Pigmentiphaga sp. H8: one gene and its partner. The protein of the gene in region 2 binds, or shares a complex with, the protein of the main gene of each other region. Links are inferred from orthologs where the notes say so. Each region holds a gene or a part of one and is shown on either strand. Other genes may lie near its edges.

The links.
Region 1: the proteins of mnmE (region 2) and mnmG are in contact, whole or in part, in a solved structure (PDB 9HIP), measured with the Escherichia coli proteins. The link is inferred for Pigmentiphaga sp. H8 from one-to-one orthologs.

Annotation. Positions count from the first base shown.
Region 1 is NZ_CP033966.1:5,863,369-5,879,299, reverse strand. What follows is about bases 7,372-10,294. They hold mnmG (tRNA uridine-5-carboxymethylaminomethyl(34) synthesis enzyme MnmG), read left to right. Parts: upstream 7,372-7,824; coding sequence 7,825-9,765; downstream 9,766-10,294. Other genes in these bases: rsmG (16S rRNA (guanine(527)-N(7))-methyltransferase RsmG), read left to right, coding at 9,950-10,294. In the rest of the region: EGT29_RS27830 (AbrB family transcriptional regulator), read left to right, coding at 1-757; EGT29_RS27825 (cold-shock protein), read left to right, coding at 998-1,204; EGT29_RS27820 (D-2-hydroxyacid dehydrogenase family protein), read right to left, coding at 1,662-2,648; EGT29_RS27815 (phosphoenolpyruvate carboxykinase (GTP)), read left to right, coding at 2,851-4,710; EGT29_RS27810 (LysR family transcriptional regulator), read left to right, coding at 4,870-5,778; EGT29_RS27805 (fasciclin domain-containing protein), read left to right, coding at 5,910-6,380; EGT29_RS27800 (MarR family winged helix-turn-helix transcriptional regulator), read left to right, coding at 6,530-7,084; more of rsmG, read left to right, coding at 10,295-10,636; EGT29_RS27785 (ParA family protein), read left to right, coding at 10,695-11,564; EGT29_RS27780 (ParB/RepB/Spo0J family partition protein), read left to right, coding at 11,588-12,523; EGT29_RS27775 (aromatic-ring-hydroxylating dioxygenase subunit beta), read right to left, coding at 12,537-13,013; EGT29_RS27770 (Rieske 2Fe-2S domain-containing protein), read right to left, coding at 13,024-14,307; EGT29_RS27765 (LysR family transcriptional regulator), read left to right, coding at 14,428-15,408; EGT29_RS27760 (GTP-binding protein), read right to left, coding at 15,418-15,931. UniProt on the Escherichia coli protein: NAD-binding protein involved in the addition of a carboxymethylaminomethyl (cmnm) group at the wobble position (U34) of certain tRNAs, forming tRNA-cmnm(5)s(2)U34.
Region 2 is NZ_CP033966.1:5,979,657-5,991,174, forward strand. The notes cover bases 8,018-10,887. They hold mnmE (tRNA uridine-5-carboxymethylaminomethyl(34) synthesis GTPase MnmE), read right to left. Parts: upstream 10,203-10,887; coding sequence 8,832-10,202; downstream 8,018-8,831. Other genes in these bases: EGT29_RS28360 (CaiB/BaiF CoA-transferase family protein), read right to left, coding at 8,018-8,110; EGT29_RS28365 (YaiI/YqxD family protein), read right to left, coding at 8,228-8,707; yidC (membrane protein insertase YidC), read right to left, coding at 10,437-10,887. Also shown: EGT29_RS28315 (tripartite tricarboxylate transporter substrate binding protein), read right to left, coding at 1-520; EGT29_RS28320 (helix-turn-helix domain-containing protein), read left to right, coding at 582-1,307; EGT29_RS28325 (DUF4878 domain-containing protein), read left to right, coding at 1,428-1,832; EGT29_RS28330 (YiiX/YebB-like N1pC/P60 family cysteine hydrolase), read left to right, coding at 1,829-2,431; EGT29_RS28335 (HD-GYP domain-containing protein), read right to left, coding at 2,428-3,006; EGT29_RS28340 (MFS transporter), read left to right, coding at 3,162-4,382; EGT29_RS28345 (tripartite tricarboxylate transporter substrate binding protein), read right to left, coding at 4,401-5,366; EGT29_RS28350 (enoyl-CoA hydratase), read right to left, coding at 5,391-6,206; EGT29_RS28355 (FadR/GntR family transcriptional regulator), read right to left, coding at 6,203-6,907; more of EGT29_RS28360, read right to left, coding at 6,938-8,017; more of yidC, read right to left, coding at 10,888-11,518. UniProt on the Escherichia coli protein: Exhibits a very high intrinsic GTPase hydrolysis rate. Involved in the addition of a carboxymethylaminomethyl (cmnm) group at the wobble position (U34) of certain tRNAs, forming tRNA-cmnm(5)s(2)U34.

The DNA of each region.
Region 1 (15,931 bases), 120 kb from region 2 along the record:
GCTGGCCGGCGCCTGGTTCCTCCAGCGCGCCGGCGGCGTGGAATTCAGCACCGCCTATTTTTCGTCCACCATAGGCGGCGCGGCGGAAATGGCCAACCTGTCCGACCGCTACGGCGGCAAGGTGGCGCTGGTCGCCTCGGCCCACAGCCTGCGCATCCTGCTTGTCGTCGTGCTGGTGCCGCTGGCTTTCCGGATGTCGGGCGTGAACGGCAGCGGGCTTTTCGCGCCCGCCATGACGGCGGTGGATCCCGCCGGCCTGGCGGCGATGTTCGCGCTGGGTGCCGGCGGCGCGCTGCTGGCCGTGCGGCTGCGCATACCCAATGCCTGGGTGCTGGGGCCCATGGCCGTCACCATCCTGCTGACGTCCAACGACATGGCCTTGTCGGCGATGCCCACCTTCATGCTGAACGCCGCGCAGTTGCTCATAGGCTGGTCGCTGGGCGACCGCTACACCCCCGATTTCTTCCGGACGGCCCCGCGCTTCATGGGATTGATCCTGGCCTACACCCTGGTCGTGATCATGCTTTCGGTGGGCCTGAGCCTGCTCCTGGCGCGTCCCAGCGGCATCGCGCTGCCCACGCTGATCCTCGGGCTGGCGCCTGGCGGTATTGCCGAGATGTGCATCACCGCCAAGGTGCTGCAATTGGGGGTGCCGCTGGTAACGGCTTTCCAGGTGTTCCGGCTGGCCTTCGTGCTGCTGATCACCCCGCCGCTCTACCGTGGTTTGCTTATGCGTTTTCCGGCGTTGCGCGACTGATTTCGAGCGCCCTGCGCAGGGTGATCCGGGCCTGTTGCGCGGCGTGGACATGGCATTTGCGATACGCCTGCTAAATATTATTGATTCGCAAAGTACACGCGGGTATGCTGCGATTCGCAGTTGAATTCAAGCAGCACGCAAGTCCCGTCTGCCATTGCGGATGTCCGCCATTACCGCATTTCAGTTCGTGTCGGCGTTCTTGGTTCCATTGCATTGTTTATTGATTAGAGGACGCCGAACATGGCACAGAAGGGCAAGGTCAAATGGTTTAACGCGGACAAAGGTTTCGGCTTCATCACGCCGGACGCCGGTGGTCCGGATGTGTTCGCTCACTTTTCCGCCATCGTCGGCCGCGGCTACCGCAGCCTGGCCGAAGGGCAGGAAGTCGAGTACGAAGTCAAGGACGGCCCCAAGGGCCCCCAGGCTTCCGACATCAAGCCGCTGTAAATAGCCGCACATGCGCGGGGCGGCGCACGCCGCCCCGCTTCCCCATCCCGCTCCCCAGCGGGGTGGGCTTGTTTTTTTCTAAAGTATTTGACCCCACCTACTGACCCCCCTACGCCCTTCGGGCGCCCCCCAGGGGGCGAAACCGGCGGACTGGCGAAGCCAGATCCGCGGTTTCCTGGGTCTAGGGAAAGCATCTTGAACTGAAACACGGGTGCTACCGCCGGCAGCCAGCGATAGCACCGGTGCCATAACCCAAGAAACGGGTACTAGACCCAGGATGCGGTGGATCCGGCTCCGCCGGTCCACCCGCATCGTCCCCTTGAGGGGGAGCGGCCAAAGGCCGCTTGGGGGTGGGCTTTCCTTCCGGTCCACCCGCATCGCCCCCTTGAGGGGGCCCGCGTAAGCGGGTAGGGGGTGGGCTTCCCTGGCCCGCACAAGCGGGCAGGGGTGGGCTTCCCTACGGGGTGACCAGATTAGCGGGTTTCCCCGCCGCCCACGCCAATATGTTCTCGAATGCAACCTTGAAATAAAGGTTGTAGCTGTTGCTTTCCACGAAGCCGATGTGCGGCGTGCAGATGACGTTCTCCATCCGCAGCAGCGGGTGGCCTTGCAGGATGGGCTCGCTTTCGAAGACGTCGACCGCCGCCAGCCCCGGCCGGCCCCGGTTCAGCGCCAGGACCAGGGCATCGGGCTCCACCAGCTCCGCCCGCGAGGTATTCACGAACAGCGCCTCGGGCCCCATGCGCTGCAGGTCGGCCAGCGTGACGATGCCGCGGGTTTCCTCGCTCAGCTTGAGCAGCATGCACAGCACGTCGCTGCCTTCGAACAGCGCCTCCTTGCTGGCCGCCGTCTCCAGGCCGTCGGCCCGTGCCCGGTCCAGGGTGGATTCGCGGCCCCAGACCGTCACCTTCATGCCGAAGGCCTTGCCGTAGCCCGCGATGATCTTGCCGATCTTGCCGTAGCCGAACAGGCCCAATCGGCCCCCGTGCAAGGTCCGGCCCAAGCCGAAATTGGGCGGCATCGACGACGCTTTCATGCCGGATTGCTGCCAAGCCCCATGCTTGAGGTTTGCCGCATATTGAGGAATTCGCCTCATCGCGCTCATAATGAGCGCCCACGTCAGTTCTGCCGGCGCAACAGGCGAGCCGACCCCCTGAGCGACGGCGACCCCGCGCTCGGTGCAGGCCTCCACGTCGATGTGCGACCCGACGCGCCCCGTCTGGGAAATCAGCTTCAGCTGAGGCAATTTATCCAGCAGGGCGCGGGTGATGGGCGTACGCTCACGGATCAGTACCAGCGTTTCCGTGTCGCGCAGCCGGACGGCCAATTGGCCCAGCCCCTTGACCGTGTTGTTGTAGACCTTGACGTCGTGGCCATCGAGCAGACTGAAGCAGTCCAGCTTGCGTACCGCGTCTTGATAGTCGTCCAGAATCGTTATGCGCATGGGCTTTCCTTCAATCAGCGTCGATGGTAGTCCAATTGGTCTTGTAAGTGGTAGCTGCCAACGGTAACGGACCCTTTCTTCCTGGAAACTTTTGCGGAAAGGGGGTGGGGTATATTAAGTTAAAGTCCGGCCGGGCCAATCGATGCCCGGCTCATTATTTACATCATGATCAGGCGCCCCAGCGTCGAGGAGAATGTCACCAATGAACGCCGTGCCTAAAACATCGGTTCCCAAACAACTTTCGGCGGTCGACGCTCCCGACTGGGTACGTCACGAACGATTGAAGGCCTGGGTGGCCGAAGTCGCGGCGCTGGCGCAGCCCGATCGCATCGAGTGGTGCGATGGCTCGCAGGAAGAATACGACCGGCTGTGCGAACTGATGGTCCAGGCCGGCACGTTGCGCCGCCTGAATCCCGCCAAGCGTCCCAATTCCTATCTGGCCTGGTCCGATCCGTCCGACGTCGCGCGCGTCGAGGACCGCACCTTCATCTGCTCCGAACGCAAGGAAGACGCGGGCCCCACGAACAACTGGGTGGACCCGGCGGAAATGCGCACCACGCTGAACGGGCTGTTCGCCGGTTCCATGCGCGGCCGCACCATGTATGTGATTCCGTTCTCGATGGGGCCGCTGGGCTCGCCCATCGCGCAGATCGGCGTCGAGCTGTCCGACTCGCCCTACGTCGTGGCCAACATGCGCATCATGACCCGCATGGGCCGCAAGGTCTATGACGTGCTGGGCGCCGACGGCGTGTTCGTTCCCTGCGTCCACACCGTGGGCAAGCCGCTTGCCCAGGGCGAGGCCGACGTCATCTGGCCCTGCAACGACACCAAGTACATCGTCCACTATCCCGAGACCCGCGAGATCTGGTCCTTCGGTTCGGGTTATGGCGGCAACGCGCTGCTGGGCAAGAAGTGCCTGGCGCTGCGCATCGCTTCCAAGATGGGCCGCGACCAGGGCTGGCTGGCCGAACACATGCTCATCCTGGGCGTCACCTCGCCCGAGGGCAAGAAGATGCACGTCGGCGCGGCCTTCCCCTCGGCCTGCGGCAAGACCAACTTCGCGATGCTGATCCCGTCGCTGCCGGGCTGGAAGGTCACCACCATCGGCGACGATATCGCCTGGATCAAGCCCAGCCCCGACGGCAAGCTGCGCGCCATCAACCCCGAGGCCGGCTATTTCGGCGTCGCGCCCGGCACCAACGAGAAGACCAACTTCAACTGCATGGCGACGCTGCGCGAGAACGTCATCTTCACCAACGTCGCGCTGACCGACGACGGCGACGTCTGGTGGGAAGGCATGAGCGAGCCGCCCGCCCACTGCATCGACTGGCAGGGCAAGGACTGGACGCCGGAAATCGGCAAGACCACGGGCCGCAAGGCGGCGCATCCGAATGCCCGCTTCACCGTCGCCGCCGACCAGAACCCGGCCATCGACGCCGAGTGGGACAACCCCGCGGGCGTGACCATCGACGCCTTCGTGTTCGGCGGCCGCCGCTCCACCACGGTGCCGCTGGTGACCGAGGCCCGCAACTGGGTCGAGGGCGTCTACATGGCCGCCACCATGGGTTCGGAAACCACCGCCGCGGCCACCGGCAAGCAGGGTGTGGTGCGCCGCGATCCCTTCGCCATGCTGCCGTTCTGCGGCTACAACATGAGCGACTATTTCAGCCACTGGCTGCAACTGGGCGCCAAGCTCGAGTCGGCCGGCGTGCGCCTGCCCGCCATCTTCTGCGTGAACTGGTTCCGTACGGACGAGAACGGCAAATTCGTCTGGCCCGGCTTCGGCGAAAACATGCGCGTGCTGAAGTGGATGCTCGAACGCATCGATGGCAAGGCCCAGGGCGTGGACCACGTCTTCGGCGTCACGCCTTCCTACGAGGACCTGAGCTGGGAAGGCCTGAACTTCACCCGTGAGCAGTTCGATCGCATCACCGCGATCGACACGCAAGCCTGGAAGGAAGAGCTGCGCCTGCACGACGAACTGTTCGACCTGCTCAAGCAGGGCCTGCCGAACGAACTGGTGGAGGTCAAGCAGCGCCTGTCCAAGCGCCTGCAAGGCTGAGCCTCGCTCGCAAGCCGGGCGGAGTACCGCTCCGGCTCGCGATGCACGGCCCCGATGCCCGCCCTGGGCGTCGGGGTTTTTTTATCCTGTCGGCAAAATTCGCCAAAATATAATAACTGCTACGTTTCTTCCGTTATTGGAAGGCAAGATTCGAACGCCATGGATCTTCTGTCCGCAGCACGCATCTATACCCAGGTCGTCGAACTTGGAAGCATCTCCGCCGTTGCCCGTGAACTCGACCTGGGCCATGCCTCGGTCCGGGAGCGCATCGAGAAACTGGAGGAATTCCTCCAGGTCCGCCTGCTCAGCCGCGATGCGAACGGGCTGGTCTGCACCGAGGAAGGGAAGACCTTCTACAATCACTGCAAGACCCTCCTGGCGGCCGCCGACGCAGCCGTAGCCGTCGTCCGGCAGGGCGAGCAAGAGGACATCCGCGGCAGCGTCCGCATAGCTTCCGCCCAGTGCTTCGGCGAGATCGTTCTGCCCGCGATATTGCTTCGCATCCGGATTGCCTATCCCAAGCTGCACCTGGACGTGATCCTGAACGACGCCGTGGTCGATCCCGTGACGGAAGGCGTCGATATTTCGCTGCGCGTCGGCTCCCTGGCCGAAGGCAGTTTCGTCGCCCATCCGCTGGGCCAGATCGGACGGGTGCTGGTTGCCGCCCCTTCGTTCATCGAACGGCACGGTTCGATCGAAACCCCGGACGACCTCGTCCGCCACCCGTTCATCCGGGTCAACGGAATCTTCGCCAATGACCGCGTCCCGCTCAGCCATCCGGAAAAAGGCGTGCGGCAGGCGCGGATACAAACCTCGTGCACCACCAGCCATTGGCGGCCCATGTACGAGCTGATTCAGTCCGGCTGTGGAATAGGCGTGGTGCAACAACCCGCCTGCATCGACGCGCTACGGAAGGGAAGCCTGGTGCAGCTGCTTCCCGAATACACCGTGCCGCCTTTTCCCATCCATGCACTGGTCCATGCCCATCGACCCACCGCGTCCAGGATCAGGGCCGTGCTGGATCAATTGAAGAAAGACGTTCCGGCGGCCCTGGAAGGGACGCCGTAGGGGCGGGATGCCGTTCCCTGTTGCGCCCCCTTGCCAAGCGATGACCCTGGTTACAGCGTGGCGAGCGACCATGGAAGACGGCCGCAAGCCGGTCATGTCCCAAGGAGAAACTTGTCGCTCGGGAGAAGCGCATGCATGTCAGATACATACTCGGATCGATCGCCACGGCATTGGCATTGGGCCTGATGAGCCCCGCCGGTGTCCAGGCGCGCAATATCATCGACACGGCCCAGACGGCCGGAATGTTCAGTTCATGGGTCAACGCGGTACGCGAGGCGGGTATGGAGCAGACGCTGAAAGGCCAGCCCTATACCGTGTTCGCGCCGTCCGACGAAGCCTTCGCCAAACTGCCCTCGGCCCAGCGCGAGGCATTGCGGAACAAGGACACGCTGGTGCAGGTGGTGAAGCTGCACATGGTGGCGGGCAAGGTCAGCCTGAAGGATGCCAAGGAAGGAACGCAGATCAGGACCGAGGGCGGCAAGACGCTGACGGTCCATCGCAAGAACCGCCGGCTGTTGCTATCGGATGCCGAAGTGCTGGAGCCCGACGTCGAAGTGGACAACGGCTACATCAACGTTTTGGATACGGTCCTGTTTCCCTGATTCCGCGGAGTGAACATGGGGAGTCCCGCGCCTTATTAAGATTCATGACTGAATCTTGCATTTTCTTCTAGCTCGAAGAAAATAGCACGGTTTGTCATGGAATTGTGCGAATGCAGACAGGGCGAGGATAATGACGCCTCATCTTCCCCATGAAAACCTCGAACGAGTTGCCACCCATGATAAGCAATCCCCTGCCTGGAAAGGAACCCGCCGGCTCCTTCGAAGCGTTGGACGTACGCGGCCAGGAGGGTTTGCTGGCTCCCAGGGTGGCTGCGCTTGGCAAGGCGCTGGCACGCGCTTCCCAATTGCAGGCCCGGATGCAGTTCGGGTTTTCTCAGACAGAGTGGCAAGTCGTCAGGTTGCTTGCCGATTTCCAGCCAGTCTCGATACGCAAGTTGGCTTCCCTGGCCATGGTCGATGCGGCGCAGATCAGCCGGGCGATCGGTGTCTTGACCAGAAATGGATTGGTCGAAAGAGGGACCTCGGCACGGGATAGCCGGCGAGCCGACCTAAGGCTGAGCCCCCTGGGCATGGAGACCGCCGTCACCCTGCGGCAGTTGTCCCGGCAGCGCAATGAGCGGCTGTTGGATGGCTATTCGCCAGAACGGATCACCGGCTTGTTTGAAATGCTGGAGGTACTGACCGCGCGGGCCATGCGTGAAGAGATGGACATTGCCGAAGGGGAGGCCAGCCGGGAAACGTGAGCGAAAAAATTTCACGTGGAGTATTGCGGCCGACTTTCCCGGAGTGAACGCCCTGAGTGGCTAGATGTTGAGTAGTGGGACCACCGCAGCTTTCAGAAACGCAATGGCCGAGAGCTGTTTCTCATCGGTAGCGCATGACCGGAACTACCGGATGGAGCGGGAACTGCGATCGACCAACTCGATGTCCCCCTTGCTTGGTAAGTGGTCTTGCCACTTGTGTGCCGTGGTCGGGCTGATGCCAGCGACAGGGCCGCTGCCTTCACCCCCAAGCTGGCTTATGGCTGTTCACCCGACAAGTGTTCCCAAGTGGCTGAAGCGTAGAGAACTCGAATTTCCCGGGCTCTTTCGGGTGAAAGAAGAGTGGCCCCAGCGCGTCGATGTTTCACGTGAAACATCGGCACGCCTTGATCGTAGAGGAAATTTGGTCGAGACCTTGGCGAGGGCTCATCCGCATCTCCCGACGCCTATTCCTGGTGTTAGCGGGTACGGCGATCACGTACCCACCCTATCCACTGCCACGTAGCGCTGACACACGCATCCTGAATAGCTCAAGCAGGCACCCCAGTGTTCCACGTGAAACACTATGGAGCAGCTTGTCCAGGGTAATGCTCGCGCTGACAGGGCGAGAATCCTATAATCCCAAGTTACCGTGGCGTTTTCTCACCAGACCCGGATATCTCTCCCTGGCCACGAAGGCTGCCAGGTCGCCAGGTGAAACCTGGCCTTTTGCGGATCCCACCATGCTGTATCCAACCGAATTTGATGTCATTGTTGTAGGCGGCGGCCACGCTGGTACCGAGGCTGCATTGGCGGCAGCGCGCGCTGGCTGCAAGACGCTGCTGCTCACGCATAACATCGAGACCCTGGGGCAGATGTCCTGCAATCCCTCCATAGGCGGGATCGGCAAGGGCCATCTGGTGAAGGAAGTCGACGCACTGGGCGGGGCCATGGCCCTAGCCACGGACGAAGCAGGGATCCAGTTCCGCATCCTGAACGCATCCAAAGGGCCTGCGGTGCGGGCTACCCGAGCCCAGGCAGACCGGGTGCTCTATCGCAAGGCTATTCGTCATCGACTGGAAAACCAGCCCAACCTCTGGCTGTTCCAGCAAGCGGTGGACGACCTGATGCTGGAAGGGGACAAGGTAGTCGGCGCGGTCACCCAGATCGGCCTGCGCTTCCGCGCGCGGGCGGTGGTATTGACCGCAGGCACTTTCCTGAACGGACTGGTTCACGTGGGACTGCAGAACTACTCGGCGGGCCGGGCCGGCGATCCGCCCGCGATCTCGCTGGGCAAGCGCCTGCAGGAACTCAAGCTGGGCCAGGGACGCCTGAAAACCGGGACGCCGCCCCGTATCGACGGGCGCTCTATCGACTTCAGTGTGCTGGAAGAACAGCCCGGCGACCTGGATCCGGTACCGGTGTTTTCCTACCTGGGCGATGTCGCCATGCATCCGCGCCAACTGCCGTGCTGGATCACGCACACGAATGCGCGGACGCACGAGATCATCCGTGGCGGCCTGGACCGTTCGCCCATGTACACCGGCGTCATCGAAGGGGTGGGGCCGCGCTACTGCCCGTCCATCGAAGACAAGATCCACCGTTTTGCGGACAAGACATCCCATCAGGTTTTCCTGGAACCGGAAGGGCTGACGACCCACGAGTTCTACCCCAACGGGGTATCGACCAGCCTGCCCTTCGATGTGCAGCTCGACCTGATCCATTCGCTGCCCGGGCTGGAAAATGCCCATATCCTGCGGCCCGGCTACGCCATCGAATATGACTATTTCGATCCACGTGGACTGAAAACGTCGCTCGAGACCCGCGCCATTTCCGGACTGTTCTTCGCCGGACAGATCAATGGCACGACGGGCTACGAAGAAGCGGCTGCGCAGGGACTGCTGGCCGGCATCAACGCCGCCCTGAAGGTGAAGGGCGAGGAAGCCTGGGTGCCGCGCCGCGACCAGGCCTATCTGGGCGTGTTGGCCGACGACCTGGTCACGCGCGGCGTGACCGAGCCCTATCGCATGTTCACGTCGCGGGCCGAGTATCGCCTGAGCCTGCGCGAGGACAATGCCGACTGGCGCCTGACGGAAACCGGCCGCCAGCTCGGGCTGGTGGACGACGCGCGCTGGGATGCCTTCAACCGCAAGCGGGATGCCGTGGCGAGCGAGGTCGAGCGCCTGCGGTCCACGTGGATCAATCCCCGGACTTTCCCGGCCCACGCTGCCGAGCCGCTGCTGGGCAAGGCGATCGAGCGTGAGTACACACTATTCGACTTGCTCAAGCGCCCGAACGTTTCCTATGATGCACTTATGCAAGCTAAGAATGCGGACGAGGAATTGCTGGCGGGGCCGGGCGTAACCGACCAGATCGTTGCCGAACAGGTCGAGATCCAGGTCAAGTATGCGGGCTACATCGCGCGCCAGCAGAACGAGATCGACAAGCAGGCCGGGCACGAGAACCAGCGCATACCCGAAGACATCGACTATGACTCGGTGCGCAGCCTGTCCTTCGAAGTCCGCCAGAAGCTCAAGACTCATCGGCCGCAAACCATCGGCCAGGCCGCCCGCATCTCGGGCATCACGCCTGCCGCCATCTCGCTCCTGCTGATACACCTGAAGCGCCGCCAATACGGAAAGCTGAATGCCGATTCCGCCGCCGACGCGAACCGGGCGGCATGAGCGTGTCCCACGGCCGCTCGACAACCACACGCCTTCTCCTGGGAGAAAAGCCGCGCCACGACGAGACAGGAGGCTCGTCGGTATCGATGCGCGGCTTGCGGGGAAGCGTGTCCGCTTCCCCGGCAAGGGGAGCTCCCGGCCGCCGGAGGGTCGTCCCATGAACATGTCCCGGAAACCGATCCCGATGCAGGAACCTTTCAATGGCGCGGTATTCGCCGCCCAGCTCGAGTCGGACTGCGCGGTGTTGCGCCTGCCGCTCGATCATGCGCGTATCGATCTGCTGCTGAATTATCTGGCGCAGATGCTGCGCTGGAACCGCACCTACAACCTCACGGCCATACGCGAGCCTGAGCAGATGCTTTTGCATCACATAACGGATAGCCTGTCGGTGGTGCCGGAACTGGCCCAGCGCCTTGCCGGCCAGCCGGCCAGCATCCTGGACGTGGGTTCGGGCGGAGGACTGCCCGGCGTGGTCCTGGCCATTTGCCGGCCGGAATGGCAGGTGCGCTGCGTGGACGCGGTGGAAAAGAAGACCGCGTTCATCAAGCACGTGGCCGGGGTGCTGCGGCTGTCCAACCTGGACGCGACGCACGCGCGGGTCGAGGAGCTCGAACCCGCCGAGTGCGACATCGTCGTCTCGCGCGCGTTCGCCTCGCTGCACGATTTTGCCGCGCTGGCCGGACGCCACGTCAAGCCCGGAGGGCGGCTGGCCGCCATGAAGGGCCATCCGCCGGAAGACGAGATGCAGGCGCTGAAGGACCAGGGCGCATGGCAGGTGGAAGGCGTTACGACGCTTTATGTGCCAAGATTGTCCGCCCGCCGCTGCCTGGTCTGGATGGACCGCATCGAGGGCGGGGCAAACGAGGGTTAGCAGAACGCGGCGCCGGCCATCGGCGCGTCAGATTCACCCAATAATCAGGTTGTATTCGATGTCTTCCAATTCCAGCATGGTCAACGAGGCGGCACCGTCCGGAGAAGAAGCCGGCGAGCTGGAGGCGATCAGCGGCGCCGAGCCGCTGGCCGCCAAGCGCACCGCCCGCATCTTCTGCATCGCGAACCAGAAGGGCGGTGTCGGCAAGACCACCACCGCGGTCAATCTGGCGGCGGCCCTCGTGGCCCAGAAGCAGCGCGTGCTGCTGGTCGATCTCGATCCGCAGGGCAACGCCACCATGGGCAGCGGCATCGACAAGCGCGAGCTGCAGGCCACGCTCTACGAGGTCCTGATCGGCGAAGCCAGCATCGCCGAGGCCGCGAAGGCATCCGAGAGCGGCTATGACGTCCTGCCCTCCAACCGCGAACTGGCGGGCGCCGAGATCGACCTGGTGGAGCTCGAAGAGCGCGAGCGGCAGCTCAAGCATGCCATCGCCGCCGTGGCCGACCGCTATGACTTCGTGCTGATCGACTGCCCGCCCACCTTGTCGCTGCTGACGCTCAACGGCCTGGCCGCCGCGCATGGCGTGATCATTCCCATGCAGTGCGAGTACTTCGCGCTGGAAGGGCTGTCGGATCTCGTCAACACCATCAAACGGGTCCACGCCAACCTGAATCCCGACCTGCGCGTGATCGGCCTCCTGCGCGTGATGTTCGATCCGCGCGTGACCTTGCAGCAGCAGGTCTCGGCACAGCTCGAGAGCCATTTCGGCGACAAGGTATTCAACAGCATCATCCCGCGCAACGTCAGGCTGGCCGAGGCGCCCAGCTATGGCCTGCCGGGCGTGGTGTTCGACCCCGCGTCCAAGGGGGCGCAGGCCTACGTGGCCTTCGGGGCGGAAATGATAGAGCGTATGAAGACGCTATAGCTTTGGGGAAGCACATCATGGAAATGAAAGCAGGATCTAAGGGTGTGAAGAAACCCAAAGGACTCGGACGCGGACTGGACGCGCTGCTGGGCGCCGACATGCCGGCGGTCAGCACGCTGGGCACCAAGTCCACGGCCCAGCCCGAAGCGAAGGAAGGTCCGCCCAATACGCTGCCGGTGTCCAGCATGCAGGCCGGCCGCTACCAGCCGCGCTCGCGCATGGACGAGGGCGCGCTGGGCGAACTGGCCGAATCGATACGCACCCAGGGCGTGATGCAGCCCATCCTGGTCCGCGCGATCGAAGGCGGGCGCTACGAGATCATCGCGGGCGAACGCCGCTTCCGCGCCGCGCAGCTGGCCGGCCTGGCCGAGGTGCCGGTGCTGGTGCGCGAGGTCAGCGACGAGAACGCCGCGGTCATGGCGCTGATCGAGAACATCCAGCGCGAGGACCTGAACCCGCTGGAAGAAGCGCAGGGCGTGCAGCGATTGATCGGCGAATTCGGCATGACGCACGAGCAGGCCGCCCAGGCCATCGGCCGCTCGCGTTCGGCCACGAGCAACCTGCTGCGCCTGTTGAACCTGGCCGCGCCGGTGCAGACCATGCTGCTGGCAGGCGACCTCGACATGGGCCACGCCCGCGCGCTGCTGGCGGTGGATGCCGCCACGCAGATCCAGCTTGCCACGCAGATCGTGGCCAAGCGGCTGTCGGTGCGCGAGGCCGAGAAGCTCGTCGCGCAGACGCTGCAAGAGGCGGCGCAGAAGTCCAGCCGCAAACCCGCGGCCAAGTCGCGCGACGTGCTGCGGCTGGAAGAAGCGCTGTCCGATCGGCTGGGCACGCAGGTGGCCTTCAAGATCGGCGCGAAGGAACGCGGCCAGATCATCATCGACTTCCACGGCTGGGAACACCTGTCGTCGCTGCTGGAAAAGCAGGGCCTGGCGGACGTGCTGGAAAACAGCTGAACGGATCGAGGAATCAGAGCGGCACGGCCAGCATGTTGTCGATGCTGAAGGAATCGACGATGACCAGGCGCCGCCTGAGCCTGAGGCGATCACCGGCGATCGCCATCTGGTCCTCGTATCGGCCGACCATATAGACCGACGCGTTTCCCTCCAGATCCGACTGCATCACCAGGAAGTTCGCGCTGGCGGAAATGGCGCCCGCGTCGGTTTCGTCGGCGCGCACGTTGGTGATGTAGTGGCGGAAGTTCACGTCCCGATACGTAAGCGTGCCCTTGATCAGCATGGTCACGCGGTCCTTGACCATCCCATGGCTGTAGCAGCCCATCAGCGGGGCGGGCAGTCCGGCGTCATGGTTTTCGCGCGACACGACGCGGTAGTCGCAGGCGTCGGCCGTGAAAAAGTCCGGCCATTCCGCATAGCGCCGCTGATCGAGCGCGTCCGCATAGTCGTAGTTGAAGCGTTCGACCCGGGCTTGAAGTGAAGGAACCATGGGATTGCCTTTAGACCTTTTCAGTAGCAGCCGGCTCGAAGCCCATCAACTGGTGATAGTGCGTCCAGAACCCGCGGATCGAGATTTCCTGGGACAGGTAATCCGTGTCGTGCAGTTCTCCCGTGCCTCCCATCTCCAGCACGGAATGTTCGCCGTGCCGCGTCTTCAGTCCTAGCTGGACCAGCCGAAGGGCTTCGCCGTCTTCCATCGAGATGTATCCCGCGGGCCCGATCAGGTTGACCTGCAGCAGTCGATTGTGCAGGTCCTCGTCCGTATCGCCCTCGAAGCCGAGGTAGGTGATGTGGAGTTCGACCGCATCCGGGCCCTTCGGACGCAGATGGCGGATGGCGTAGGTGTTGTCCACCTGGGCGACGACCAGCGACGGGAACATCGACAACAGGGTGGTCTTGTAGCCGTCCTGCAGATCGAGCGGCACCTCCAGCATGGCTGGATCGTGCATCTGAAGATCCGGCATCAGCTTGCCGCTGCCGGCGTAGTCCCGATCCAGATCACGCAGCCCCTGCGCATCGTCGTCGCTCAGGATCGAATGATTCCAGGTGTTCTTGCCGTCCTTGTCCAGCTTGATGCCGCCTTTCATCGCGGGTGTCTGGATGCCGAAGGACACCTGGAACAAATGCAGCAGCGACGCGTGATAAGGATCGCGGACGTTCTCGTTATAAAGCTTCCAGTTGCCCGCGATCTTCTGGCGCAGATAGCCGATGACCTTGGGCGTTCGCTGCATCAGCAGGCGGTCTATCTGCGTCAGGCTGTGCGGGCCCAGGTAGGCGGGAAGGGGCTCGGTGTCATCGCTATACGTGCCGAAGACAAGGCCGCCATGGGTCGCGATGCGAAGCTTGCGCAGGCCATGGTCCTTCTTGTCGAAGCAGGGCGGCATGCCGCCTTTTCCCTTGTGGCCTTTCTCGAAAGGCACGCTGGCAAGATCGCCTGACAGGCTGTAGGTCCACAGATGGTAAGGGCAGACGTGGCGCCTGGCGTTGCCGCGCACCTTGTCGGCAAGCCGGGCGCCCCGGTGAGCACAGGAGTTCTCGACGGCGTGGATGGACCCGTCCCTGGAGCGGCTGACGATGACCTGGGTGTCGCCGACCCAGTTGGTGACGTAGTCTCCCCACTGCGGAATCTCGCATTCCATTGCAAGGTAGTTCCAGACGGGACCGCGAAACAGCCGTTCCATCTCCAGGCGGTATATGCGCGGGTCCGTGAACACCTCGTAGGGAACGCGGGAGAAATCCGCCGCGGGCCAGACAGGTTGAGCGCCATGCGCCTGCGTGTTCATTGTCGAGGGTTCCTTTTCGATTGGAGACGCCAGCGGTATGGGAGAATCGTAGCGAAGCAGCCGCCGCGGAAAAATGGCCGAGCCTGAAAACGAGTTTTTCAGCAAATGGAGAAATGCACGATGGACCGTTGGGCTGAATATGAATTCTTCGTGCGGGTCGTCGAAACGGGAAGCCTCAGCAAGGCGGCCGAAGCGTTGAACTTCTCCACGCCATCGGCAAGCCGGCACCTGGCGGCATTGGAAAAGCGCCTGGGCGCGCGGCTCGTGGAGCGAAGCACGCGGCGCCTGTTCGTGACGGAGGTGGGCCAGAATTTCTATGCCCGATGCAAGGCCGCGCTGGAGGAGATGACCGAGGCGGAAGAGGAAGCGGCCCTGACTTCCAGCTCGCCGTCGGGCAGCTTGCGCGTGACCGCGTCCCTGTCGTTGATGCTGCAGCACGTCACCCGATTGCTGCCACGCTTCACCGAGAAATATCCCAGCGTCAAGATCGAGCTGATCGCCGCGAATCGGTACTACGACATCACCGACGATGACATCGACGTGGCGATCCGGACCCGCGAGTACGAGCCCGATTCGACACTGGTGATACGGCGGCTGGCGACGACGCGAAGAATCCTCGCGGCATCGCCGGCCTACATCGACCGTCATGGATTGCCCGCCGTGCCGCAGGCATTGGCGGGACACAAGTACCTGGGCTACAGCTACCACAATCCGAACGAACTCACCTTCCAGCGCGGGAAGGAAGTCGTCACCATTCCGATGGCGCCGCTGCTGGATGCCAACGACGGACAGATCGTACGCAGCGCCGCCCTGGAGGGACTGGGCATTCTCAGCCAGCCCATGTATGTCGTCCATGACGACCTGATGGCCGGACGGCTGGTTCCCGTGCTGCTGGATTGGGAACTGCCCCGGCTATCGATCAGCCTGGCCTATCGGCGCCGCAAGCTGGTGCCGGCGAAAACGCGGGTCTTCCTCGACTTCATCACGGAAGACTTTCACCAGAACGAATACGAGAAGCGCTGGGAAGCCGCGTTGACCATGGCGCAGCGGCCACCGCAAGCGCGCACCGGCGTTTCGCGCCGGCGTGGACACGTGGCCTGAACGTGGCGTTCAGGCCACGAGCAGCGCGGCCATCCGGTGCGGATCGGCATGCGTCGCGATGATGGTCAGGCCGGTTCGCTGTTGCGGGATATCAGCCGCCGACAGCGGCCGCACGTCGAAGCGCCTTTCGTCGGGAGCGAACTGCACCAGGCAACGCCGGCCGTCCGCCAGGGCGACGACGCCCTTGAGCCGCAGCAGGTCCTGTCCCAGCGCATCGGCCAGCGCATGCAGGCGGATCAGCAGCGCGTCGCGCGCCAGGGGATCGGGCAGGGGAAGGAAATGCGCCTGCTCCGCATGATGATGCGCGTGCCGGCCATGATCGTGAGGGTGGGCATGATCGTGGACATGCGGTGCCGGCGGGCTCGCGGCATGGTCCACATGCCCGGGTTCCGCGACCGGGGGCGACGACGGGCCGCATGGCGCGAGGGCGCGCGAAACCGCCTCCCACGCCAGGTCGGCCTGGTTGGAACGCAGCACCGGCACGCCGGGCTTGAGCGCCGCCAGCCTCGCGGCCAGGGCGCGG
Region 2 (11,518 bases):
AGCCCTCCATGATCTTCATCCCCTGGTAGGGCGAACTGCCCACGCCGGCCGTGCCGAAGCTCAGGCTTTCCGGCTTCTCGCGCGCCAGGGCGACGAGATCCGCCAGGGTCTTGGCGGGCACGGACGGATTGACCGCGACCACGTGGGGCGTGGAGGCGACGGCAGAAACGTAGGTGAAGTCCCGGAAGCTGTCGAACGGCACCTTCATGGTGTGCGGATTGACGGCCACGACGCCCATGGTGGTGAACATCAGCGTATAGCCGTCGGGCTGCGCATGCTTGACGTATTCGGCCGCGATGTTGCCGCCGGCGCCGGGCTTGTTCTCGATGATGACGGGTTGCCCGAGCTGTTGCGCGAGGGCCTTGCCCGTTGCCCGCGCGACCAGGTCGGTGATGCCGCCCGCGCCGAACGGCACGACCAGCGTGACGGGCTTGGCGGGGTAGGAAGCCGCGCTGGCCGACGCGGCACAGCAGAAGGCGGCCAGGCCGGCCAGGGCCCGATGAAGGCGATGCGTATCCATGGCTGCTCCTTGCGAGAGTTTTGGAAACTTAGGTGTCTATAATGACACTGAAGTTTCCTACGTGCAAGATACGGCCGGCGCGGCGCGGGTTTTTCTCGAGGCCTTCCCCTACAATGAAAACGTCATCTTTCCGCGACAGAACGCCGCCTTCATGCCGTCTTCCCCATCCAGAACCGCACGCAGCCCGGGCGCCGGAGCGGCCGACGACGCGCAGCCGGGCAACCCGCGCCGGCTGGGCGCGCGGCTGGCGGCGCTGCGCAAATTGAACGGACTCACCCTGGAGCAGCTCGCGATCCGGGCGGAAATCACCAAGAGCTATCTGTCCAAGCTGGAGCGGGGCCTGTCCTCGCCCACCATCGGGACGTTGCTCCGGCTTGCGCGCGCGCTGGGGGTCGAGACCGACCGCCTGATCGGCGACCATCACGACGGCGGCGACGTGGTCGTGGTCAAGGCGGCCGAACGGGTGCCGTTCAGCCGGTCCAACGAACGCGACGGCTACACGTACGAAGCCATCGCCGCGTCGCGGCAGAACAAGGCCATGGTGCCGTTCATCATGCGCCCTCCGCATGCCGTGGACGACACGCAGGACCTGGCCAGCCATGCGGGGGAAGAACTGATCTTCCTGATCTCGGGAAAGATGGAGATCGTGTTCGCCGATCGCCGCGTCCTGATGGAAGCGGGCGATTCGGTCTATTTCAATGCGTCGATTCCGCACCGCTCCCGGTCGATAGGCAAGACGCCCGCGCAGGCGCTGGTGGTCGTCAGCGATCCCTCGAGGCGGGAGTGAGGCGGCGGCCGCGGGGCCGCGTTCCGCGAAACGAAAGTGGGTGGTTACTGCCAGGAATCCCGCGCTATCATTGCGGACCTTGCCGTATCCTCGGCCGGCTCTCGAAGAACAAGGAATCCCATGCGTCTTGCCTCCCGCCCCTTCTCGATCTTCATGCTCGCGCTGTTCGCGCTGGTGCTTGCGGCCTGCTCCGGCGGCAAGCCCGAGTCGGCCATCGAGGCCTTCTATCGCGCGGCCGCCAAGGGCGATGTGGAAAAGGCCACCGAGCAGATCTCCTTCGCCCAGGTGCCCGCCGCGCAGATGGTGCAGGCCAAGGGCAAGGTCCAGATGATCGTGGGTGAAATGCAAAGCCGCATCAACGCCAACGACGGCCTGGACAGGATCGAGATGGAGCAGGTCACCGTCGACGAAGCGGGCAAGGCCGCGCAGGTTCGCGCGCGCATCAAGTACAAGAACGGCAAGGACCAGACCCAGGTCCACAAGCTGGTCAACGAAGACGGTACCTGGAAGATCCTGCTCAAGTGAAGCCGGCCCGCGCGGCGCTGCGCCGGCTGGGCGGCGCGCTGGTCCTGGCGCTGCTGGGCGCGGCCGCACAGGCGGCGGACCTGCTCGCGCCCGGCGCCCGGGCGGGTGACCTGATCTTCCGCGAAGGCACCGAGGCGGTCAGCGCCGCCGTCATGGCGGTCGACCGCGGCGCGTACAGCCATGTCGGCATGCTGGTGGGCCAACCGGGAAACTGGCAGGTCGTGCATGCCACGCCTTCCGAAGTGCGCGGCCGGCCCGATGGCGTCGTGGTCGATGCGCTGGCGTTCTTCGTCGATCCCCGGCGCTCCCGGCGCCACGCGGTCTATCACGTCGAGGCCGGCGACGAGGCGCGCCAGCGCGCCGTCGCCCTCGCGCTGTCCATGCAGGGGCGGCCGTTCCGCATCGCCGACCCGGCCGGTACCTATTGCACAGAACTCGTCTGGAAGGCCTGGCGCGATGCCGGGATGGACCTGGACGTGCGGTTCACCTCGTTGGCCCTGCCCTTGCTGCCGGGCAACTATCTGCTGCCGAGCGACCTGCTGGCATCGCCACGGCTTCGGCCGCTGGCGCCGGCCCTGCCCTTGCCGGCGCGGAGCTAGGCCCGTTCCTGCGTCAACTGCTCGAACAGGTCGTACAGCCGCGGGTCGCTCTTGCGCCCCCGCTCTTCCCGCATGATCCGCATGATGTCCTGGTGCGTGCGCGGCCGCTGGTAGGGACGCGTCGAGGCCATCGCGTCATAGCTGTCGGCCAGGCTCACGATGCGCGACAGGAGCGGAATCTGTTCGCCGTGCAGGCCGTCGGGATAGCCCGCGCCGTCGAACCATTCGTGGTGATGGCGGATGGCCGCGGCGACGACGCTCGAGTCGTCGCAGGGAACGGCGGCGAAGATGCGTTCGCCGCGTTCGGAATGGGTCATCATCAGTTCGCGCTCATCGGGGTCCAGGCGGCCGGGCTTGTGCAGGACGGCGTCGGGAATGCCGATCTTGCCGATGTCGTGGAAGCGCGCGGCCGCGGCCAGCAATTCGAGTTCGCCTGCCGCCAGGCCGCAGGCGCTGCCCAGCATCCAGGCCAGTTGGCCCACGCGGTCGCAATGTTCGTGGGTTTCGGCGCAGCGCTCGCTCAGCGCGACGAAAAGCGGATCGAGAGTGGGGTGTTCGGGGATGGCGTCGGACATCGATGTCGTGCTGGAGAAAAAACCTGCGAATTCTACTGCCCGGTGCTTGCATGGTACCCTGGCGCCCGGCGGACGACGGAAGCCCATCAAAGGCCTTCCGGCAGGCCGTCGTCCTCGCGCCTGATGCGCGGGGCCGAGCATGGGTGTCTGACGATATGGCTTCCCCTTCGCTGGTCGACTCCAGGGCGTCCTGGATCATTGCTACCGCCGCCCTCTGTTGCCTGGGCATGACCTTCGGCGCGCCGCTGATCTCCACGGTCGGGCTCAAGGCCATCGCCGGCGAAATGGGAGGCGCTCGTTCCGTGCCCGCCCTGGGAGGCTCGCTGGCCTGGCTCGGGTCGGCGGTGGGTGGCGTGATGATGGGGCGGCTCGCGCACCGCTTCGGCGTGCGCTGGACGGTCATGGCCGGCTCCGTGTCGGTCTGCCTGGGGCTGTTCATCTCCACCCTGGGCGAGCCGTGGCTGCTGTATATCGGCCACGGCGTGTTCATCGGATTCCTCGGCATGGGCGGCCTGAACGCGCCGCTGTACGTCTACGTCAGCCAGTGGTTCGAACGCCGGCGCGGCTCCGCGCTGGCCTTGCTGTCCAGCGGAAGCTACATCGCCGGCGTCGTCTGGCCGCTGGTGTTCGAACACACCATCAGCACCTGGGGCTGGCGCGCGACCATGATGGGCTACGGCGTGCTCGAGGCAGGCGTCGTGCTGGTGCTGGCGTCCCGCTTCCTGCGGCCCGTCGCCGACACCGCCGTCCGCGCGGCGGAGCACAAGGGCGGCGAGCGGCCCACCGTGTTCGGCCTGCGCCCCAATACCGTCTTCGTCATGCTGGCCGGCGCCGCCTTCCTCTGTTGCATTCCCATGGCCATGCCGCAAAGCCACCTCGTCGCCTTGTGCTCCGACCGCGGCCTGCCGGCGGCCGTGGGCGCGGCCATGCTCTCGGTCCTGCTGGCCGCGGCCTTCATCAGCCGGCAGGCCTGGGGGCTCGTCGCCGACCGCATCGGCGGGCTGCGCACGGCGCTGATCAGTTCGGTGATGCAAGCCGCCGCCGTCTCGGGCTACCTGTACGTGACCGAGCAGTTCGGCCTTTTCACCGTCTCCATCGCCTTCGGGCTGGGCTTCAGCGCGCTGATCCCGGCCTATGTCCTGGCCGTGCGCGAGGCCTTCCCGGCGAAGGAAGCCTACTGGCGGGTTCCCTCGCTGATGCTGATGAGCGGCTGCGGCATGGCGGTGGGCGGATGGCTGGCCGGCTACATGTACGACCGGTATGCCTCGTACGATCCGGCGTTCTTCACCGGCGTGCTGACCAACGTGGCGAACCTGGTGCTGCTGGCCACGCTGGTCGTGTTGCAGTTCAGGTGGATGCGGCGGGCCACGGCGTGACGCGGCGCCGCCGGGGGGTCAACTGATCTGCAGGTTCAGCTTCTTGATCACCTTGTTCCAGTAAAGGATCTGCTTGTCGATGAAGGCCTTGAGCTCGCCGGGCGAACTGCTGGTGGGCTCGGCGCCTTCCTGCCGGAAACTGGCCTGCAGCTTGGGTGAGTTCATGACCTTGACCACGGCGGCGTTCAGCGTCTTGATGACGTCGTCGGGCGTTCCGGCCGGCGCCAGCAAGGCGTTCCAGGTGTTGATCTCGTAGTCCGCGAACATGCTGTTCTCAGCCATGGTGGGGACCTCGGACAGCTGCTGCACGCGCGTGCGGGTCGTGACGGCCAGCGCGTCGAGCTTGCCGGCCTTGACCAGCGGCATGGCGGCCGGCAGGGTGGCGAAAGTGAATTGCGCGTCGCCGCTCATCACCGCGGTGTTGGCCATGGCGCCGCCGCGATACGGCACGTGGACGATCTCCACCCTGGCGGCATCGCCGAACATGGCCGCCGCGATGTGGACCGGCGAGCCGTTGCCGCTGGTCGAATAATTCAGCGATCCGGGCTTGGCGGCCGCGGCCTTCACGAGTCCGTCCAGCGATTGATAGTTGCGCTTGGGATCGGCCACCAGCACCAGCGGAATGGACGCCAGCATCGAGACCGGTGCGAAGCCCTTCACCGGGTCGTAGTTGAGCGAGTTGTACAGGGAAGGATTCATGCCATGGCTGGAGACGGTGGCGATGAAAACGGTGTAGCCGTCCGGCTTGGCGTTCTGTACGTAGGCCGCGCCTATGCTGCCCGCCGCCCCGGGCTTGTTCTCGACCACCACGGAAGTCTTGAGTTCGGCGGATAGCTGCTCGCTCAGCGCGCGGGCGAGCAGGTCCGTCGTGCCCCCGGCTGCATAGCCCACCACCAGCCGGATGGGCTGTTCAGGATAGGCCGCCGCGGCGTTGCCCGCGGCCAGTGCCAGTGCCGCCAGCAACATGAGTTTCCGTGATGTCATCCTCTTCTCCTTTTCGACGAGGGGTCAGCGGCCTTTGAAGACGGGCCGCCGCTTTTCCGCGAAGGCTTTCTTGCCTTCTTTGTAATCGTCACTGTCGAAGCACTGGACCACCAGCGCCTTCATCGCATCCAGGTCGATGTCCGCGCACCGGTCGGCCAGGATGTGGATCATCTTCTTGCCCGCCTGCAGCGTCAGCGGCGCGAGCGCATTGATCTTGTCGAGGTAGCCGGCCAGGCAGGCATCGAGGTCCTCGCGCGGCGCCACCGCGTGCAGCAGGCCCTTCTCGCGCGCCTGTCCGGCGGGGAAGCGGTCCGCCGTCAGGAAGATCTCGAGCGCGTTGGCGGTGCCGGTGGCGCGCACCAGGTTCTGGATGGCCGTGAAGCGATAGCCCAGCCCCAGCTTGCCGGCGGGAATGGAGAACGAGGACGCCTCGCTGGCGATGCGCAGGTCGCAGCACAGCGCGATGTTCAGCCCGCCGCCTATGCAATAGCCATGGATGCGCGCCAGCAGCGGCTTGGGGAAGTCGCGCAGCGCGAGCTGGGCGGCCTCGGCCACGACCTCGTACTGCTCGACCGCGTCGGTGCCGGTGCGCAGCGCGTCGAACTGCGAGATGTTCGCGCCGCTGACGAAAGCCTTTTCGCCGGCGCCCGTCAGCACCACGCTGCGGATGCCGGGGTCGCGCAGGAAGGCGTCCAGCGCGACCGGTATGGCCGCCCACATCGCGTACGAGACGGCGTTGTGGCGGTCGGGATCGTTGAACGTGATCCAGCCGGTCGGGCCGTCCTTCTCCACGATCAGCTGGTCGCAGATCTCGTCTTGCAGCAGGCGCTGGCGGGTCATGTCCTTTCCTTGTCCATGTAAGCGGCGATGCCGTTGTTCAGATGCCTACGCACCGCCGCGCGGGCGGCATCGCTGTCCTGCCGCCGGATCGCGTCGAAGATCTCCTGGTGCTCGGCATCCACGTGGCCGATGCGCGGCGTGCCGCTGTGGCGGTAGCGCAGCGTGCGCACGGCGTTGTGGATGACGTAGCTCAGGTGTTCCATCAGGCGCGTGAAATAAGGGTTGTTCGAACAGCGGGCGATGACCAGGTGGAACTGCAGCGCCGCCTCCGCGCCGCGCTCCCAATCCTTGCCCGCCGCGTCGGTCCTGCGCAGCGCGGCTTCCAGCTCGACCAGTTGTTCGTCCGTGCGGGCCTGTGCCGCCAATGCCGCCGCGCCCGCCTCGATCTCGATGCGCAGCTGCGAGACCTGCAACAGCTGACGGATGTCCAACAAGTCTTCCTGCACGATCTTGAACCTGCGGCCATTGACGTTGCCCGCCACGAAGGTGCCGACGCCGCGGCGGGTCTCGATCAGGCCGTCCAGTTTCAGGCGCGCGATGGATTCGCGCACCACGTTGCGGCTGACCCCGAACTGGCCAGCCAGATCGTGCTCGGTGGGCAGCCGCTCGCCCTCCTTGAAATCACCCGAAAGAATCTTCTGGCGCAGTTGGCGGGCGATGGCGTCGGGCAGGTTGTCGGGCCGTTCGAAAGCGGTGAACATGGCGACCTCGCGGAGTGGAAGAGGCAGGTTTTATATCACCCCCTCTTCCTTCAGCGCGTCGATGTCGCCGGCCGACAGGCCCAGCATCTCGTAGACCGGGGCGTTGTGCTCGCCTCGCGACGGCGCATGCGCGTACTCGCCCGGATCCGAGCGGCTGAAGCGTATCGCCTGCCCCATGACCTGGATGTCGCCCAGTTCCGGATGCCGCAGCGAGGCCGCCATGCCCAGGTGCCGGACCTGCTCGTTCTCGAAGGTCTTGTCCATGGTCAGGATCGGGCCGCAGGGCACGCCTTCCCGGTTCATCAGGTCCACCCATTCCTGCGTGGGCCGTGTCCGGGTGCGCTCGGCGATGGCGGCATTGAGCGTCGGCCGGTTGCGCGCGCGCAGGGGCACGGTCGCATACCGCTCGTCCTGCAACAGCGCCTCGGCGCCGATCACCTTGCACAGGCGGGCGAAGATCTCGTTGCCCATCGCGGCGATGTTCATGTGGCCGTCCGCGGTCGGGAACACGCCGGTAGGGCTGCTGGTGGGATGGTCGTTGCCGCTCTGGCCGGGCACTTCCTTGTTCATCAGCCAGCGCATGGCCTGGAAATCCATCATCCACACCTGGGATTGCAACAAGGAGGTCTGGACCCACTGGCCCTGCCCGGACTGCTCGCGCTCCAGCAGCGCGATGAAGATCCCGATGGCGCAGAACAGGCCCGCGGTCAGGTCGGCGACAGGAATGCCGGCGCGCATCGGCCCTCGGCCCGGCTCGCCGGTTACGGACATGATGCCGCCTATACCCTGCGCGATCTGGTCCAGGCCCGGACGATCGGCGTAGGGGCCGTCCTGGCCGAAACCGGACACGCTGGCGTACACCAGGCGCGGATTGACCTGGCGCAGGCTTTCGTAATCGATGCCCAGCTTGAACTTCACGCTGGGGCGATAGTTCTCCACGACCACGTCGGCCTGCTTCACCAGCTCCAGGAAGAGGGCCTTGCCCTTGGGATGCTTCAGGTTGAGCGAAATGCTCTGCTTGTTGCGGTGCGTGTTCTGATAATCGGCGAACTGCGCCGATCCGCCGGGCTTGTCGTCGTCGGTGGCCGAGGGTTCCTCGATCTTGATGACGCGGGCCCCCCAATCCGCGAACTGCCGCACCGCCGCGGGGCCGGAGCGGACGCGGGTCAGGTCCAGCACCGTCAAGCGCGCCAACGGTTTCATCCGCCGTCTCCTTGTTCTTTCTTGCAGGCCGGTCCGTGGACGCCCTGTCATAGGTAGGTTGTTGGACATCCTACATAAAAGAATCCGGAAATACAAAAACTTTTTTACCCCCTGGGCTCAGGACAACGCGGCTACGCCGCCCGGCCTCCCGGCCAGGGCCGTCCGCAGGAACCGGTCCAGCGCATTGCCGAACGCCCGCCGGTCCGCTTGGCTGAACGCGGCCGGCCCGCCGGTCGCCACGCCGCTCGTCCGCAATTCCTCCAGCATGTCCCGCATGGCCAGGCGCTCGCCTATGGTCGCCTCGGTGTAGCGTTCGCCGCGCGGGTTCAGGACCGCCGCGCCTTTTTTCAGCACCTCGGCCGCCAGCGGAATGTCGCCCGTGATCACCAGATCGCCCGCCACCGCCTGCTCGGCGATATAGGCGTCGGCCACGTCGAAGCCGCGCGGCACCTGGACCGCGTTCACCCAGCGCGACGGCGGCGTGCGCAGCATCTGGTTGGCGACCAGCGTCACCTGGACGGCGCAGCGGTCGGCGGCGCGGAACAGGATGTCCTTGACGACCGCGGGGCAGGCGTCGGCGTCGACCCAGATGCGCAGGGGATTCATGATGGCGTTGATATCGAGGTTGTCCGGATTGCTCCGTAGAGCGTCTTACTTGCAGCAAAATGGGTGTAAATGGGTGGCATTTCCGGATTCTGTCGGAACGTATGAGCCGCGGGGCTTACTTCCCGATGCAGAACCGCGAAAAAATCACGCCCAGCAGGTCATCGCTGCTGAACTCCCCGGTAATCGACGTCAACGCCTCGTGCGCCAACCGTAATTCCTCGGCGAACAGGTCCAGCACCCGATCGCTTTGCGCCGCGTGCTCGGCCGCCAGTTCCAGGTGATTCGCCGCCGTCAGCAGCGCGTGGATATGCCGCTCGCGCGCCAGGTAGGGGGACTCCGCCGACGGGTTCCACCCGGCGATCGCCAGCAGCTCGCGCTTCAATCCGTCCAGCCCCAGCCCGGTTCTGGCCGACACGGGTAGCCGTTTGGCGCCCGCGGCCTGGGCCTGTCCGACCTGACCGCCTTCGACCAGGTCCATCTTGTTCACGACTTCCAGCACCGGAGTGCGGGGCGGCAGCCGCGAGGTGATGGCGGCGTCGAGTTCGGGGCCCGGGCGCGTGGCGTCGAGCAGGTGCACGATGACGTCGGCCTTGCCGATCTCGGCCCAGGTGCGTTCGATGCCGATGCGCTCGACGGTGTCCTCGGTGTCGCGCAGGCCGGCGGTGTCGACCACGTGCAGGGGCACGCCGTCGATGTCGATCTGCTGCACGACCTTGTCGCGCGTGGTGCCGGCGATGGGGGTGACGATGGCGGCGTCGAAGCCGGCCAGGGCATTGAGCAGGCTGGACTTGCCGACGTTGGGCTGGCCGGCCAGCACGACGTGCAGGCCTTCGCGCAGGATGGCACCCTGGCGGGCCTGCGACAGCAGCCGGGCCAGGTCGGCCTGGATGGCGGCCAGGGTCTCGCGCGCCTGGTATTTCTCCAGGAACTCGATCTCTTCCTCGGGGAAGTCCAGCGTGGCCTCGACCAGCATGCGCAGGTGCACGATGCGGTCGGCCAGGCCGTTGACCTCGGCCGAGAACACGCCCGTCATCGAGGCCGCCGCGCTGCGGGCGGCCGCTTCCGACGACGCGTCGATCAGGTCGGCCACGGCCTCGGCCTGGGCCAGGTCCATGCGGTCGTTCAGGAAGGCACGGCGGGTGAATTCGCCGGGCTCGGCCAGCCGCATGCCCATCTCCATGCCCGCCCGCAGGCAGCGCGCCAGCAGGCGCCGCAGCACCACCGGCCCGCCATGGCCCTGCAATTCCAGCACGTGTTCGCCGGTGTAGGAATGCGGCGCCGGGAAGGATAGCGCGATGCCTTCGTCGATGATCCCGCCGTCGGCATCGCGGAAAGGCAGGTAGTGCGCATGGCGCGGCACCAGCGCGCGGCCCAGCAGCGCCTGCATCAGCCCATCCAGCGGCTGGCGCGCCGACACGCGCACGACGCCGATCCCGCCGCGTCCGGCGGCGGTGGCGATGGCGGCAATCGGATCCTGGTCGGAAATCATGGGCGAAGTTCGGAAAAGGCGGCGAAGCGCATCAGGGCAACCCGGTCCTCGCACTGTAAAACAAAAGGCCGCTCCGGCTACCCGGAACGGCCCTACTGCCAGCCACTCGACCCAGGGCACCGCGGATCCGGCTTTGCCGGTCCGCCAGTGCCGCCCCCTTGAGGGGGAGCGGCCAAAGGCCGCTTGGGGGTGGGCTTTCCTTCCGGTCCACTGATGCCGCCCTGGGGGAGCTTATCTAGTTGCCTGCTTGGTGATGAACCACTGCTGCGCGATCGACAGGCAGTTGTTCACCACCCAGTACAGCACCAGGCCCGCGGGGAAGAAGAACATCATGCCGCCGAACACCAGGGGCATGATCATCATGACCTTGGCCTGCACGGGATCGGGCGGCGTGGGGTTGAGCTTCATCTGCAGGAACATGGTGGCCATCATCAGGGCCGGCAGGATGAACCAGGGATCGGGCGAGGCCAGGTCATGCACCCACAGGATCCAGGGCGCGCTGCGCATTTCCACGCTGGCCAGCAGCACCCAGTACAGCGCGATGAACACCGGCACCTGGACGATCATCGGCAGGCAGCCGCCCACCGGGTTGATCTTCTCGGTGCGGTACAGCTCCATCATCGCCATGTTGAGCTTCTGGCGGTCGTCGCCGAACTTCTCTTTCAGCGCCTGCATGCGCGGGGCGACCTTCTTCATCCGCGCCATGGACTTGTAGCCGGCGGCCGACAGCGGGAAGAACACCGCCTTGATGATCACGGTCAGCGCGACGATGGTCCAGCCCCAGTTGCCCAGCAGCTTGTGCAGCCAGGTCATCAGCAGGAACAGCGGCTTGGCGATGATGGTCAGCCAGCCGTAGTCCACCACCAGGTCCAGGCCCTGGGCCACGGCGGCCATGGCGGACTGGTCCTGCGGGCCGATCCACAGCTTGGCGTCGACGGTGTTGCCGGTTCCGGGGGCCAGCGTGCCGACGGGCTCGATGGCGCGGACCGCGTACAGGTTGTTGCCGACCTTGGACATGTCGTAGGTGCGGGCCACGCCTTCGGGCGGCACCCAGGCCACGGCGAAGTAGTGCTGGATCATGCCCAGCCAGCCGTCGTTGGCCGACTTGTTGAACGAGGCCTTGCCCTTCTCGATGTCCGAGAAGGTGACCTTCTGGAACTTGTTCTCGGCGGTATAGATGGCCGGACCGGTGAAGGTGCTGTAGAAATGGCTTTCGCCGGGCGGCTTGTTGCCGTCGCGGGTCAGCTGGAAGTACAGCGAGGGCGAGACGGGCTCGGCGCCGACGTTGGCCAGGTTGTGGCGCACGTCGATGG